One region of the Robertmurraya sp. FSL R5-0851 genome, then DNA from elsewhere that is predicted to be linked to it. Evidence: riboswitches for the same ligand, from Rfam matches in the RefSeq annotation. Region 1 holds a riboswitch; each other region holds the start of a gene.
What was found. Region 1 has a riboswitch for cyclic di-GMP ahead of MKX65_RS12845 (EAL domain-containing protein). Riboswitches for the same ligand answer to the same signal wherever they lie in the genome.
Positions count from the first base shown of each region.

Region 2: linked by a shared signal. The riboswitch ahead of MKX65_RS18920 (response regulator) and the one ahead of MKX65_RS12845 (EAL domain-containing protein) in region 1 are both predicted to bind cyclic di-GMP.
Region 3: linked by a shared signal. The riboswitch ahead of MKX65_RS24425 (hypothetical protein) and the one ahead of MKX65_RS12845 (EAL domain-containing protein) in region 1 are both predicted to bind cyclic di-GMP.
Region 4: linked by a shared signal. The riboswitch ahead of MKX65_RS22190 (hypothetical protein) and the one ahead of MKX65_RS12845 (EAL domain-containing protein) in region 1 are both predicted to bind cyclic di-GMP.

Region 1 covers NZ_JBBOOE010000001.1:2,523,445-2,527,664, forward strand. The annotation lists gene MKX65_RS12845 (EAL domain-containing protein) at 1-1,829, opposite strand, end outside; cyclic di-GMP riboswitch class I at 1,951-2,038, opposite strand; gene MKX65_RS12850 (STAS domain-containing protein) at 2,240-3,067, shown strand; gene MKX65_RS12855 (cell wall hydrolase) at 3,096-3,677, opposite strand; gene MKX65_RS12860 (YitT family protein) at 3,901-4,220, opposite strand, start outside.
Region 2 covers NZ_JBBOOE010000001.1:3,674,340-3,678,559, reverse strand. The annotation lists cobalamin riboswitch at 1-35, opposite strand, end outside; partial or broken gene MKX65_RS18925 (cation:proton antiporter domain-containing protein) at 291-533, shown strand; gene MKX65_RS27140 (SMODS domain-containing nucleotidyltransferase) at 1,438-1,686, shown strand; gene MKX65_RS18920 (response regulator) at 1,805-2,161, opposite strand; cyclic di-GMP riboswitch class I at 2,231-2,314, opposite strand; gene MKX65_RS18915 (CBO0543 family protein) at 2,495-3,073, opposite strand; gene MKX65_RS18910 (TerC family protein) at 3,268-4,038, opposite strand.
Region 3 covers NZ_JBBOOE010000002.1:44,894-49,113, reverse strand. The annotation lists gene MKX65_RS24450 (hypothetical protein) at 1-12, opposite strand, end outside; gene MKX65_RS24445 (hypothetical protein) at 105-503, opposite strand; gene MKX65_RS24440 (hypothetical protein) at 520-741, opposite strand; gene MKX65_RS24435 (hypothetical protein) at 759-1,196, opposite strand; gene MKX65_RS24430 (hypothetical protein) at 1,193-1,726, opposite strand; gene MKX65_RS24425 (hypothetical protein) at 2,100-2,420, opposite strand; cyclic di-GMP riboswitch class II at 2,643-2,725, opposite strand; gene MKX65_RS24420 (CARDB domain-containing protein) at 3,125-4,220, opposite strand, start outside.
Region 4 covers NZ_JBBOOE010000001.1:4,338,219-4,342,438, forward strand. The annotation lists gene MKX65_RS22185 (transposase) at 1-561, opposite strand, end outside; gene MKX65_RS22190 (hypothetical protein) at 861-1,601, opposite strand; cyclic di-GMP riboswitch class I at 1,672-1,754, opposite strand; gene MKX65_RS22195 (hypothetical protein) at 2,027-2,485, shown strand; cyclic di-GMP riboswitch class I at 2,945-3,034, opposite strand; gene MKX65_RS22200 (sigma-70 family RNA polymerase sigma factor) at 3,406-3,894, shown strand.

The DNA of each region.
Region 1 (4,220 bases):
TGAATTAAATATTCATGCTTACTTAGCACACTTTCTGTAATTTCAATCTCAATTGATTCGGATGGTAGATCATATTCTGCTAGAATATCTTCCACTAAACTGGGGATATCATTTAAAACAAATTGTCTCACAGACACATTTACTGCAACAGGTAAATGTGCTAGGTTTGTCTCCCTCCACTTCTTTACCTGTAAACATACTTCCCGGAGAACCCATTCTCCTAACGCATCAATAAATCCACTTTCCTCTGCTAATGGGATAAATGTGTCAGGACTGATGTTCCCCTTCAGTGGATGCTTCCATCTGATGAGTGCTTCTAGACCAGTAAATTTACCTGTTGCCAATTGAATTTTCGGTTGATATTGTATAAAAAATTGCTCTTGCTTGATTGCTTCACGAAGTTCTCCTTGTAACATAAATAATTCTGTACCGTGCTTCGTGAGGGAATCATTGAACATTTGGATGGATTGTCCATCCTCGCCTTTTACACTATACATCGCAACATCTGCATTTCTAATTAATATGTCCCCTGTATGACCATGAAATGGGTACATACTGATCCCAATACTAGCTGATACGTAAAACTCTCTGTCATTTATTATTATCGGTTCTTTTATTTCTTGTAATATTTTTTCTGCCACTGCTTTTGGTTGTTTCTCAATTTTCATTTTTCTTAAAAGGATGACAAATTCATCACCACCCATACGGGTGACGATCCCTTTCTTCGGGATATTTGAGTTTATCCGCCTTGCTACTTCACTTAACACCTGATCTCCTACCGCGTGTCCGAAGGTATCATTAATAGGCTTAAATCGGTCTAAATCAATAAACAAAATCGCAAACTCATCTTGTCTACTAATTAAACGATCAATAACATCCTTTAAAAATCGGATATTCGGGAGATTTGTTAATGTGTCATGAGATGCCAAGTATTGGATTTCTTTTACCTGATTATCCCTTTCAATCGCTAATCCAGTTAAATAACTAAATACTTTAAGTAATTCGATTTCATACGACTTTGGTTTTCTTACTTCAGGATGATAGATCGCAAATGTACCGAATAATTCTCCTTTTGACGACAGAATGGGAATCGACCAACAAGAATGCAATTGATAGCTCAAAGGGATCGTTTTCCAATTAGACCAAGATGGGTCAGTTTCAATATCCGAGACAATTGCTATCTCTTTCGTGAAAGCAGCATGTCCACAAGATGCATAGTTCAAACCAACTGGAAACCGGTCGATTTTCTTTAAAAATCCATCTGGAAAGCTATGTGAATATCCGTTACGTAACCAATTCTCACTCTCTTCATAAAACATTATCGAGCAAATACTGTTACTAGATAGTACCTCCACAGCATTCACAATATTTCGAAAAACATCAATTAATGGTTCACCTGACGCAATCATTTGTAAGGCTTTATACTGTTTATCACTAATGGCTTGGTATTTTTCTTGCTCCGTAATATTTCTACCTACTACGACTAAACTATCTGCATAACCGTTCTCATCATAAAGTGGAATCTTTCTAACATGAAATGTATAGTCATTCCCATCCATACGAAACGATTCTTTTAATTGAAATTCTGTTTTACTTACCCACGCTTGATTGTCTGAATGAACACAAATAGGACCATAGTTCTCAAACTTTTTGTATTTCTGTGCAAGTTGTTCATCCGTTTTTCCCTTATATGCCCCTTCCTCAATATCAAATAATTGCAGGGTCTTTTTATTTGCTTCGATCCATCTTCCATTAACATCTTTTACAATTAAGTAATCATTACTTGTATGAAACACTTTCTCCAATAAATCGAATTTTTGGTTGCTCATGACATGACCTTCTTCTCTTCTGTTATATTTCTATTGTAATGTTAAAGGTGTATGGCCAATAAATTTAAAGAAATACAGAAAAGACCTATACCAAAAGGGATATAGGTCTTCCGATTATTCCCTTGGCAACTCAGCCATCCTAGTTCCTTTTGAACCTTAGACCTGTAGCTTTGCGTCCCCACCTTTCAATGAGTTTGCCTTTTTCAATTTTATTTTATATTTTAGCAAACATATTATAGAAGATTTGTCGAAAATAGTCGATAACTATGATAAAAGTCACTGTTTTTTTAATTAAAAAATCGTTCTTTTTCCTCATTAAATATATAATTAATATTTATTGTAAAAACATGTTTATCAAATACATTTTACGGGTATCAGTTCTTGGGGAAATGTAAAAGGGGGAACATCTTATGGAACTTACATATCAAGCTTCTTTTGACTTAAAATACTTTATTGAAGAAAATAAAGATAAATTTAAGAACTCACTTCTTCTAGAGGCTGTAAATGTAAAAGATCGGATCGATGAAATACTAAGGATCGGTAATATCAACTTAGTCTCGAATGCTCAAAAGCTGGTCATTGACATTATTGATGGTAATGAAGATGCACTGAAAGCTTTTGCCAAGCAGGAGGGAATTGTCTGGGCAACCCATTCAATTGAATTATCCTTCAAACTGGAGTGGGTTCAAGCGATAAGGCGTACACTTTGGAGATTTATTCAATCGTTTAACAATCTTTCCAACAAATATGATTTGGATGACTTCTTTCATCTCGAGCTACAAATTAATAACCGTGTCGACCAGTTTTTGAATACTTTCTTTATCAGTTATTCAAATTACAAAGATGCCCTAATTGTTGCACAAAGACAACTAGTTGAAAATCTATCAGTACCTATTATTCCAATCACTTCTTCTGTATGTATTTTGCCTTTAATTGGGACCGTAGACTCCTTCCGAACGGCCATACTTGAAGAAAAGGTTCTCACAGAAATTGGAAGACTACGAATTCAAACGTTAATTATTGATTTATCAGGAATTGGCAATATGGAACCCGACGTGATCGATCATCTCATGAAAATCATCGATGGTACTTCCATGATGGGTTGCCATTCGATTATTACTGGTTTACGTGCCGAAGTGGTTAAAAAGATGATTCATTTAGATATTTCCTCCTTCTTTATGAAGACAAAAACATTAGGAACTTTACAACAAGCATTAAAGCAATACATTATTCAATAGAAAAACCATGGTTTTTTTTCCCTGGTTTTTAAATCGCAAATCGATGGTTTCCAATTGTTTCTATCACTTGTCTTGATAAAATCCATGTGTCCGTTGCGATTTCCGGATTATAAAAATATATAGCCTCTGAATCATTCTCTTTGTCAACTAGAGCCTCTTCTACCGCTTCCACTGATTCCACATCCGCTGGCTTGTTAATCTCTCCATTTTGAACAGGAGAAAATGCATACGTACCAGATACCTGCTCATATACAACTTCTTTTACTGTGTCAGGGAATTCTTCATGCTCTACTCGGTTAATAATAACTTCTGCCACAGCCACTTTCCCTTCGTACGGCTCTCCTTTTGCTTCCGCGCTTACGAGTCGGGCCATCAATTCCTTTTCCTGATCTGTAACATCAATTTCCTTTTCATATAATGTTGGAAATTTATCATGATTCTCTTTTATTAATTCTAGAGCAGAGTTATCCGTTTTGCTTACTACTTTCCAAGATGTTTCTCCACTTTTCACTGAAAGAGTTTGTTCAGCTGCGCTCGAAGTAGTTTCGAACCCAACCAATGTGAACGATAGAGTAGAGAGAACAAGTAGTTTTTTTAGAATGTTTTTCATAAAAAATACCTCCTTGTTGTCGATACCAAGAAGGTTACCAGATGTAATATACCCGTGCATGTTCCAATTATTGGACAAATAAATTTTATTGACACAATATATTGATAGACCGGGCTTTATCCACTAATATGATGGGTGTAATTACCAGGTTTACTTAAGAAAATAATGATTGCTTTTTTGTATATTACATATATTTCAGAAATGTAACACGAGATTTTTCCACCTAAACCATACTCTTAAATCCATTTCCGACGACCTCACTCATATTATGTACACTAATAAAAGCTCGTTTGTCGATTTCATTAATATATTTTTTCAACGAATGAAACTCGCTTCGTTTTAGGACGATTGTTATGACTTCCTTTTGCTCGTTGCTAAAGGCTCCTTTGGCTTCATGCACGGTAGCACTGCGGCCTAGATTTTCAATAATAAAGTTCTTAATTAAATCGCATTTATAGCTAATAATGACAACTTCCTTCGTTAAACTAAACTGTTGAATTAAATAGTCAATAACGACCCCTCTTAACACAATTCCAAATAGTG
Region 2 (4,220 bases), 1.2 Mb from region 1:
TCCTATACTTAGGCACCTAATGAAGACATTCTATAAAACTACGTATTAGTAAACCATAGAATAGTTAAAATGACAATCTTTTCATGAATCGTATTTTTATCGCAAAAAAATATAGTTATTTTTTCTAGAACTTGTGGAGAAGATTGGAGGTACACAAAGTGGTTACATGGTAGCACTTTGCCTTTAATAAGATTGTAGCGGAAATTGAATGACAGATAATAAATTTGTTAATGTTCGTAGTGAATTATGAAATTGATTATTCAATTAAAAAACTTTATTTTATTAAAAACGCGGTCCTCACGAAATTGTTAGGTGGTGCATTAGGAGCGAAGTTCACAGGCTTTTCTTCACCCACATCGTTTATTATAGGGGCTGGGATGGTATCAAGAGGAGAAGTTGCTATAATTATTGCAGCAACTGGACTACAAGAAGCTCTGTTACAACCATAATACTTCACTTCAATTATTATTGTAATAATATTTACGACTTTAGTTGCACCTCCAATGTTAAAGTATTTAATACAAGGGGAATAAAAAAGGAATATATTTGTTCAGGTCACTTAATAGTTGTCACTGGCAACTGATTTAAAAAGGAGGGCATTCCTGTAATAAAGCTAAGTTTGTGAACATGAACATATGCACTTATACTATAGGGGGCTTATCTACAGTATGATTTTTCACAGTATTTAACGTATGTAAAGATACCAAAAATGCCAGTTTTCTATCTTTGTAGACGCATTATCAACAGTAAGTATTTATAGTATTCAACGTACACAAAGATAGGACTTTACGTGGAGAGGTGGGTATGATAGGCTTGGATGCCAGATGAAACAACGGCTTCAGCCTTTCATGACCAATCATGCCCACAGAGGCTCCACGTCAAGTCCTTAACCACTTATCTTTGCATACATGTACATAAAGATAAAAGATGCATTCTATCAACCTTTTTTCGTTGATACTGTAGATAAGCCCCCTTTAGTTGAAGAAGGTAATAAAATTGGACCACACATATTAGATATGTGTGGTCCTTTTAGTGTCAACTATTTCACTTTCCTAACCTAAATATAATCATGTTCTATAAATATATGCACGATCGAGATGTTACTGGACTAGTAGCTGAGTAAACAAATCGGATATTTTTACAGCGTTACACAAAAGTGAATCAAAATCGGCAAAAATAGGTGCTTAAAGAGGAATTTAGGGATATGTCAAAATAGGAGTGGATGTTAACTGAAGGAATTTATTAGAGGTTTTATAACGAAATCACTTAAGGATGCCTTTGTATTAGTGTTTTGGGATAAAGTCAAAGTGTAGAAATTGAAGAGTTTTATGTCAGGATAAGGAGAGAAGGGTGATTCTCTTCTTTTTTTGAATAGAGGTTCTCGTGTATTTTTATATTCTTGGAAAAAATTATATAATAAAGTTAGCGAATATTGTCATGAGGAGGCAAATTATGTCGGTTAATCCTGTTAATAATCATTTAAAATCTTTAGCTAGTAAACTGGTTTTATCAGAGAAAGAAAAGGCAAGTATTTCAACATCAATAATCACCTTATCAAGAAGGTTAAATCTATATTTTGAAGGTGGGGAACTACATACTCATTTTCAAATCGGATCTTATATAAGAGGTGCTTTCGACATAATTCGACCTCCTTTTAGGAAGTATTTCCAAAAAGAGAAAAAATAAAAACAAGCGAGTTTTTAATGAACTTTGAAAAGATCTCTATTTTGATTTGCACTAAAGACATATATACTGTGCAACTAGTTTAATCCAACAAAAAAGCATCCCTCTTAAGGAATTGAACTTAAACTAATTTCTTAAGAGTTGGTACTAACTCATTAAAATAGGGTTTAACTACAAAATCTTTTGCTCCTTGGCCCAGTGCCTCGATGATTATTCTTTGTTGTCCCATAGCAGAACAAATGACTACCTTAGCATTTGAGTCCATATTTTTAATATTCTCTAATGCGTTCATGCCATTTTTACAGGGCATATTTAGGTCCATTATCACTAGATCAGGGTAAACATCTCTATAGAGAGACACAGCTTCGCAACCATCTGAAGCTTCAGCAATTATTTTAAAATCACTATCTTTAAGATGTTTTTTGAGGAGGTCTCTCATAAATCGAGAATCGTCTGCAATAAGTACAGTTTTGTTCATAATTTTTACTCCTTTCATTTGTTAGGCAAATTAGAAAGGGAAAATATGAAATAACGAGACTCAATAAATCTCAGCAACCCGGCTACCGTGGCAAAATGCTGTAGGCCCGTGGCTTTGCGTCTTTTACTTTCGTAAAATTTGCCTATTTAGGTCTTTAATTATATCAGAATTTGTCGAAAAATAGTAGAAATATGCATTTTGACCTAAAGTTTTGGTGTTGAATTGTTTTTTACCCCAAAAAACCTGCATAAATGTAAAGTACGAGAAAATTACGTATTCAGTATATGAAGTGAAAAATAAAGAAAAAGCACCCATATTTTATGAATACCTTTCTTATTCTCTATTCTGAGTTGAGAATTTAGGTTTATGTAATTTATGAAATAACCAGGTTATCACTTTTGCTATCAAAAGTACAAATACGTATCCAATAAATAAGTGAAAATAATTAATTTCACCGTACATTCTAAAAAGACCAGTAATTACTAAAATTGGCTTTAAAATAAATGCAAATATAGCAGCTGTTATTATAGCGTATAGGTAATAATTTTTATGATTGTTTAATGTCCATTGGTATATGAGCATGAAAGCCACAGGGACGATGGAGGTGTCCATTGAGACGCTCGGCAGTGCAGGGATAACCTGATAAGGGTAATGCCAATATCCTCTATTTATACCGTATATATCGATAAATGTAAAAAAAACATGAACGTTATATCCATAAAAACCTATTAGAAATACTTTACTTCGGTCAATTTTAATGTAAAGAATAACCAATGGGACTAAAAGAACAGCAATCAAAACCCAAAACTGCCACGTAGAAGGGTTGGAATAGTCTATCCAATAATTAATTAAAGAATCGGTATTCTCTTTTCTACCGTATAGAATCTTGTCAAATTCACGTAAACGCTCCAATTATGTTCCTCCCTATTGTTTGACAATTATACCGTTAGAATAACCTAATATATTTAGTTTATTAGTAATTAAATAAATAAGAGAATGATTGGCATTTCAAGAACAATGTGTAATAAGATCTCCTTCTCGTGTTAATAAAAAAATCACTCTTAAAGAGTGATTTTAAAGCAAGATGTTTTAAAAACGGAAAAATTCTAAGAAGTCTCTTCTTCAACTTTTTTTTCCTTCGATAGAAACCATCCTAGTATAGCGATGAGTAACAACACTGCCCAAAATGTTAGTTTCCATTCAGTAGATTTTGCGAATCCTTTAGGTAAATATGCTAAGTCAGGATGAGACAAAGTATATACCGCTAATTTAACACCAACCCAACCTACAATAAGAAATGCTGCGGTTTCGAGACCCGGCTTTTTGTTCAAGATTCCAACAAAGAAATTAGCTGCAAAACGCATGATAACAAGTCCAATTATTCCGCCTGCTAGTATAACCAAAAATTGTCCTCCATCTAAACCACCAATTTGGGGCAATCCAGTCTCGGGCAATGCAACAGCAAATGCAACTGCAGCGAGTATAGCATCCACGGCGAATGCTAAATCGGCTAATTCTACCTTCAATACTGTCATCCAAAAGCCGGATCCTTGTTTTTCAACACCTGTCTTCTTATTTTCTCCTTTTCTTAATACAAATTTCTTAATAATGTGGGTAATAGAGATAAACAATAAGTACAAGGCACCGATTGCCTGTACCTGCCACACATCAACTAAAAAAGAAATAATAAAAAGGGAACCGAATCTGAAAATAAATGCACCTGCAAGTCCATAGAAGAGTGCTTTTTTTCTCCTTTCCTCCGGCAAATGTTTAACCATTATTGCAATAACCAATGCGTTATCTGCAGCCAAAATACCCTCTAAACCAATTAATACGATTAATACCCATAGATATTCTAGTATAAGGGCTGTATCCATTAAAAATAGCCTCCTTCAAACAGTCCTATTGCTACTTTACCCAGAGCAGATTTTTATATTCCGATTACCCATTCAACTACAGGGTACGAAGATCCCAGAAGGGATTGAGGCTTTTTGTTGAAGTTATTGTACTCCCATGGTAAGACGAATATCTAAACGGGGCAGGTCTGCTTAATAAAAAA
Region 3 (4,220 bases), on a different contig from region 1:
CATCTTTATCACCTCATAGACCCCCTATCTAGCATGGCGGGAGTCTTATTGTAAGAGCCCCACTAGAAAGGGAGTTTACTTATGAAGTAAGTAAAATGTTTATATTATGCCACTTGATAAATCTCCATCGGATCAAAGATAGACCAAAGAGCAAAATCCTGTTCAACTTGTTTTCTATTCGGTGAATAGATATAAACAGATTCCAGGGAAAATACTTCAAAGTCTATTTTAAAAACTTCCAAAGGGGACCATTTTTGCTCTTTATCAGCTGCCTCAATGTTTTTCAAAGAAGTAGAAATTCGTTCTTCTACTTCTTTGTCGATACAATCAATGACTTTTCCATACTCAGCTTTAAGATAAAATTCATTCATTTCACCTTTTAATAAAATGCTGCTACAATCACGATGTTGATAAAGAAAGTCAATGATACAATCCTCTCCAATAAAACAATCAGAAATTGTTGATGGGTTCATTAATGTTGCTTTAAACATTATTTTTTTCATCTGAATTCCTCCTAAATTATGCTGCTGTCACAACATCTAAGATTATTAATTCACCTGACTTCACGCCCACTTGTAACATGAGTGCATTGCCAGCTACCTTCCCAACTTCTAATAGATATAAATAGCCATGCTCAGGAGAGAAAGATTGATATTCTCCTTCTTGCTTTAGCAATCGAAGCACTCGGCCTTTGTTACAATTAAAATAATCTAGAAATCGATTTTTTTTAGACTCTGCCATGTGTAATCACCTTAACCTTATATTTGATTTTGAACTGAAGAGAGCGAATCAATAAGAGAAGCAACATGAGTAGTTCGGATACCACGTAAATCACTACCATGTTGAGCTTTTAAAATTTGTCGTGCATGAGTAGCATCTACTGCAGAAATAATTTCTTCGTTACGAATCCATTCTTCATGCTTGCGAACCAAATACGACATTTTAAAAGCAGTTCGATTCCGTCTCTCTCCTCTGTACACTTCCTGACTAGGTAAAACTGCTGTCACCTTATCCAACTTAAGGAATAAGGGTGGGTTGTTTTCACCTTGATCGATGTTGAAAAACGCATGATCATTTAACATAAGGTGATAAACATGAATGTCCCCTTCAGCAATAACCTCTCCATTTCGATAAATGCGGTTTTCAGTAACTACAAATTGTGTCTCAATCCCCGTATAAAACTCGATCATCATCATGCAATTTCCTCCTGTAAACACGAAAAAAGATCGAAACCTTCGCTTGGAACTAAGTCCTCTCGAAGAATATCAATCTCATTTAATGAATCCGCCAATTTTAAGTTTTTGTTTTTTCTACTATGAAGTTTAAGAGTTAAAGAGTTGTTAGATACAACAGCACTTATCCCTTTCTTCATATAAAGTCCTCTAGGGTCAATCATTTGATATGACGGCCTTTTCCTTAATTCCTTGAACCAATCAACATCCTTCATAGATGGGTACTCCAGAATACATTCCACACAAGTTACAAGCGGTTCAAGACAACCAATGGTTAGATCAAAAAGGTAAAGTCCACCATGTAACTCTCCATCAAAACTTACTCGATACGCCTTCATTGTGGTTCGTGGTTGGTTTTCAAAAGGTTCAATTCGAAACTTTGCTCCATCCATGGACCATTCAAAGCCTTTCTTTACCGTTTTAAAATAGATCCCTTTTAGTCTCTTTTCTAAATCAACAGGCTCGATAGGAGCAAAACAAGTAATTTTAAACATGTTCATCATCTCCTAACTGCCTCTTAATACAATCCTTAGAAAAAAAGACTCTCCCACTCTTCTTGTAGAAACCCTCTTCACAAGAATTTTTGCAACTAGATACATAGCCCATAAATCAACGCCCCTTCTTAATGTTTTAAGATAGTTTTTTTAACTTCCCTCTCCATTTAAAACCACGCAAAAAAGCGCCCTTTAAGAATGGACTTTTAATAAACACTACTAATGTTAATAGTGTTTGAGTCTCATCCCTAAAGGACGCTTGTAGTTTAAAATAGAATGCCCGCTAACCAAATGATCGGTTGCCAAAAAATAAAAAAATTAGAAAAAAACTATAATCAAATTTTATCATTTTTTGGTACCTGGATTCAAGACATTATAGTAAATTTGCTACAGTTTCAATAAATTCTGGGTTTACTTCCACTTTAGCTAGATTAGATAATTGTAAAGCTTGTTCTTCTGAAATGTATACTTTGTTTTCACTTTCTTCAAAAGATAACTTCTCTTTTTTAATTTGACTTAAAGGAATTTCTCTAAGAGAAGAAGCAATTATTTCAGGTGTTACATTAGAGATCCCGTTATTGCACGAATGAATCTCTTTTGTTACGTAGATTAGTTCTGTTACTGATTCGTGTTCTCCTTCAAATACCACTCTTTTAATATAATAAAGTACATTTATAATTGATTCATTTGTCATGAGATATCATCCTTTTATTCGTGTGTTAACTATAGTGTACATAATTAGAAAATTGATTATTGTAGATTTTCACAATATATTAGGGTACAAATTTAAAAAAGTATAGAATATTATCTAATCAAGTTAAGGTTACTGCCTTATTCATACAGTAACTTGTAAATTGAAAGTTTGTAATTTCTAAATTCCCTAAGTTTTTCATTATTCATTCTCCTCTTAATTCATACTAAGAGGGTCGGTTACACTAGTTGCTCCACATAATCCAAGTGTCCAAATAAAGATTATATTTCTCAGCTTCCCCAATTCATTGGTTTAGTATCTGATTCAATGTTTACATTATTAATTATCACTTTGTGTAATTCAGAATTTCATTATTCCTTACCTATAATATACCAAATACACCAAAAATGGTATATTTTTAATTCAATTTACCCATGTTTGTATATATCTATATAAATATAAATACCAATTTATATTTTTATCCTTTATCAGACTAAAATGATTATAATACAGAATTTTGATAGTGGAAATATTTTTGGATGGGTAATGTGGAGGAAATTGTTACCAATAAGGAATCATTAAGTGGTTATCTATCAATTATCCAATATGTATATTAATCTATTCTTAAATTTATAAGGTACACTATTATTTTATCATGAAATGTTTAAGAAATATAAAAAAAGCAGATGTATACATCTGCTCCAATCTTAAAATCTTCTGTGTATCCTGAACGTTTTAAAGGAATCTGAAATTATCTCAATGTATACTGTTGTTTTTTTTACAACTCCATTTGAGTATTGAACTTCAAATTCAAAAGCTGCAGGTCCAACCTTTAAGTTCTTGGGATATTCGAGGAAAGTTACATCATACAATTCCCCTTTATAGAGAATATTTGTTTGATAGTTTAATGGCACGGAAGTATTAACAAGTGATTGGTCTGCTCGACTCGCTTTGAGTGTTGCTTTCACGTAGTTTGTCGGATATGGCGAGGTTTCTGCATCCAGCAAGAACTTTTCCCCACTATAAAACTGGTTAGGTTGATTTCCCTCTTTTAAGTGCTGCTGTTTCCAAAGTTCCGTATGGTTAACGTATCCATTAATAATTAAAGGTTTAGAATAGAACCATGTAGAGGTTCCAATTTCATCGTAACCATCATTGACTGTTGTTCGTATATCGTATCTTCCAACCTCTGTGACAAATGAATAACATTGCTCGACTCCACTTGCAACATTTGTTCTTGAAAGAACTGTGGATTCTGTTCCATTATCCTTTTTAATAAAGATCTTCACCGTTAATGGGTTGTTATCTTCATCTTGTGGTCTAGAACAGACTTGTACGGTATCGCCTTCATATACATCAGTTGGAGTATAAGTGAGATCAACGGTTGGCAACGTATTAACTAGAATAGTTCCCTGTTTAGTATTATCAGCATCCGTTTCATTGGTTTCAGCAATCACATTATTGTCATCCACCTTAAACATAAAAGTTCGATTGCCAGATGTCTCAGCTGTAAAGGTATAGGTTAAGGTCTGGTCGCTACCAGAATTATGCGACGGTATATCTAGTTGTGTTTTACGATTTCCTTGTTCATAGAAACCAACTTTATAAGCTCCTACATTTAATTCACCGTTATTGCCTGCTACCATAGAGGCTTTATATTGTCTTCCCTTTACTAAGTGTGTTACTGGAGAATTATTCGTGTCTGTTATTGTTATGGTTTTTGCTGTAAGGTTTGTTGAATAAACTGTTCCCTCGTACTCAACCTCTACATCCCATTGGTCGGAAGTGTAGTACTCATCCCAA
Region 4 (4,220 bases), 1.8 Mb from region 1:
TAATTCTTCCATGCAAATGTCATCATTTGTTTCATTCATGTAACTAGTGATTAACTGGACCGCTTGTTCTCTATCTTCCGAAAAGAGACTCAGTACAAATTTTGTATCTACGATGGTCGATTGATACAAATACTCACCTATACTTGTCCATTTACTATCAAACACATTGCCTGCAAGACCTGCTTTTAAAGGATTTTGGTGAATATATCTGAGAACTGTAAAAAAGTAAGCCCTAGTTTCAACCACTTCACTCTTGAAACGATCTTGAAACAAATGACCACACCGATCATATTTCATGTTGTACCAATATACATAGCTTGAACAAATTCTTTTTATAAACTCTGAAATGGTCACTTCTACTTCCTTCACTAACAGATGCACATGATTATCCATTAAACAATAACCATACAGCTTAATATTACATTGCTTCTTAAATCTGCCTAGCGTCTCCAGAAATCTTCTCTTATCATCATCCTCCTCAAAAATAATTTGTTTGTTAATTCCTCTAAGGATAATATGATATACCCCATTTCTGCTTTTCTTCCTAGCTTTCCTTGGCAAATAATACTCACCTCGGCATACAGTTTTGTTTTTAATGAGTTTTTGTTTTGGGTGTAGGAATTTTGATTAATGATACTAAATGAATTTTATGGTAGGAGATACGTATAAGGGAGTTACTTAGGGGGCGAAATACTTACACTTAAATATTCCACTCGTGATTCTATAATCCTGCAGGTAATCTATTATTTCTATATTTCAAGGGGACAGGTTCTTTGTCCCAATTTAACAGCTATGTTTCAACTTTGCCTATTCCTACGTAGCAAATAAAGGGACAGTTTACCTGTCCCCATTTCCCAATATCATGAATTTAAATTGTTCTGAACATTTCCATCAGCGTTTGTTCTTAGGTATCCGCCACCTTGTTGCTCCGTTAATTGTGTATTTGGATTGCCATCTCCATCCCTGTAGTATCCTTCCACGTATGTACCATCCGTACGTGTATATCCACTTACCTCATGAGGATTCACGTGATGAACTCCTAGGTCTTCCGATGTTTCTACACCAGAAGCCGCTTGCATTCCCCCGGTATGACTGGCTACACTATTTGTATCCACACTATCATCAGCGAGGTTTTGCTGGTTACCAGTTGGATCACCAACATCTACACCATCCACCAAATCTACGACTCCTACAGCTAGTGCTCCAACAGCAACAGTTTTTGCTATATTCTTCACACCACTTTTAATTTTTTCATCGTCATTATATTTGAAGCCTTCATAGACATCTTTGCCATTGTGGTACGTTCCCTTTGCTGTCTCATATACTCCCTTTGCTGTACGTGACACAGAGTTACCTATATCATTTAAACCTTGTTCTACTTTTCGATCATCCTTTTGAATCATTCCAGTAGTAGTATTCCACGCTCCATCAGCGACTTGCCCTAAAGTGTCTCCTGCAAATTCAGACGCCTTCTTTACTCCATCTCCAACTTCCTTAATAAACTTACTTCCCGTCACATCACCAACTACATTAACGGCTCCTCCAACAACGAAACCAGCTGCTTTTCCTGAAAACTTACCTAAATCTCTTAAAAATCCCATCATTCACCCTCCTAAAAAATTAAAAGATCCACCTAAATAGGTGGATCCCCAGAATGCTATCTCCATCTACTTCGGTGACTCGGCTACCATAGCTTGTGCTTTAGGCCCGTAGTTTTGCGTCCCTACCTTTCAATAGGTTTGCCATTATCGTATAGTCTTAAAGTTATAGGATTATTTTACCATGCATTAACTAAGATTCAATACTAGAAAGACTAATCTTCAGGGGAATAAATATAATTCGTAGAGTCCGTATTCTGAAAATGGCCACATAAAGGGTTTTTCCAGCCACTTTGTAATAGATATGGAAAATAAACTTTTAATTTATTAGGTATATTTTACCTAGATTAATATGGAGAAAATAGTTAATTGTTGGTAATATAAGAAGGGTGATTTATTGTACATGAATTAAAAGAAGGAGAATTAACATGCTAGAACTTTTATTTACTATTTTTTCCTATGTCATTAAGGGAGGCGTTACATTATTGACACTACCCTTTATTTCTTTAGAATTGGGGCTCGTAAACTACATTCACTCTCAGGAATCTATCATTATTATAATAATTCAATTAATATTATCAGCGATTATTTCTATGATGTATGTAATAATGTTAATTACTTTTTTAAAGGCTTTTCCAAAGATCATGTTTCAAATGAGTAGGGACTATAATAGAGCAATGGCAAATGGTGATGAAAATTTTGATGAAGATAAAAACCTTAATAGACTTAAACAAAAATATTACCATGACAAACTTCCCAATATTTTAACTAAGTCAAAGAATCTTCTTGATGTAACTGGCCTTCTATTAATCGCAAGTTCTATATGGAATATTATTATTTACCGTGGTTTAGGAGAGAGTAACTTATTAAGCCTTTGGCTATGGTGATGTACGAAAACCCATAGCCTTATGAAACTGGTTCACTTTCGATGAATGAACCGTTGAATAAAAAGTAAAAATTCAATCAAATGTTTGATTGAATTTTTTTGTCCAGCTCTACTATGAAACTAATACCCCTTTGGAAACTTCGCTTCCTTTAGCTAAAATGGCATTTCTATGAAAAGCAATTGATTCGTTCTTGGTCAATTGGTCTAATCCAAAGTAATGGGACACAGTTCCTGTCCTCTGGTTTTCTCGCTAGATCCTAATCGAATCGTTTAATTTCTCTCTATGATACATAATCTTTCCCTCTATTTCCCCCTGTATGCCTGCATCCAAACAGCAGTCTACTAAACACATATAATAATATAGTCTTGCGGTGTGCCATTTCATTTTTATTTTTACTATCCGACTATTTAGTCCCATAAAACTCTCCTTTAGATTTTCTATAAATCGTAAGAGTCCGTATTCGGAAACTGGCAAGCATAATCACTTAAAATGATCTTAGCCCCTATAGTTTTGCGTCACCATCTTTCAATGGTTTTGCCATTATCGTACGATTTATGGTTACAAGACTATTATAGGATAATTTAACCACTAGGCAAGGCTTTTTCATAGGGAAAGGTCCCTTGTACCTATATTTTTATGAAATATTATTACACGGGGTTAAGCCATGTTATAGTATCCTACGCCTCGCTACACCTCTAGGGTCACATTACCTGTCCCCATGTTCCCCTTTTTCCCTAGTTTTATAAATTTAGAGCACATTTATTCCGTTTATCTTTATTTCCTCTTCGAAATCTGATATTTCAACACTCTTTTTACTAACCAACCCCATTTTCCGTGATTGGAACAAAGGTCTTACCTTCCATTATTGTGAGTGTACCCGGGAATACAAATGGTAGCGCGCTTCCTGAAAGGGAAGGCTTGTGGAACAGTTTAATGAAATCGTAAAACAATATGAGCCTATGATTCACAAAATTATTTTGACACTAGGAATCTATAAAAACAGAGAAGAGTTCTTCCAAACAGGATTAATTGCACTTTGGCAAGCAGCTGAACGGTATGATCAAGAACGTGGCGCTTTTTCCTCTTTTGCATATTCCTATATTAAAGGCCACCTCCAAACGGAGATGACCAAGAGAAACAAGTATGATGAACATAATGTAAGCGTAGATGATGAAAATTGGGACTTAATCCCTGACTTATCCTGTAAACTTCCATTTGAATGGGAAGAACTTGATTGTGACGGATTAACAGAAAAAGAGAAAAAATGGCTTATGTACACCGTGATCTATGGCTTTACAGTTAAAGAGATTGCCACAATCGAGGACGTTTCACTATCAGCCGTTAAGCTCTGGCGATCAGGAGCGAGAAAGAGACTGAGGGACAGGTTCCTTGTCCCAACTCTTTCTTAATGCTTTACCTACAAAGTTATAACCATAATCATTAATGAAAAAAGTAAGAACTTTAATCCTTTAAAGGGTAGAGAATAGCTAATTGAATGACTTAAATATTGTTCACCCCTCCCTTTATATGATAAATATTTACTTTCAATACCTCCCTACCCACTTGTGGGTAGGGAGGTGATTATTATCACAAAAGCCTCGATTACTACTCACACACTAACCTAGTCAAAGCTCCCAAACTCTACTCACTAGCGGGACAATGGACCTGTCCCCATGGTTCACAAATTTGTCTTGTAAGAGATCCTGACAACAGGTATTTAATTCTAGTTCTTTTT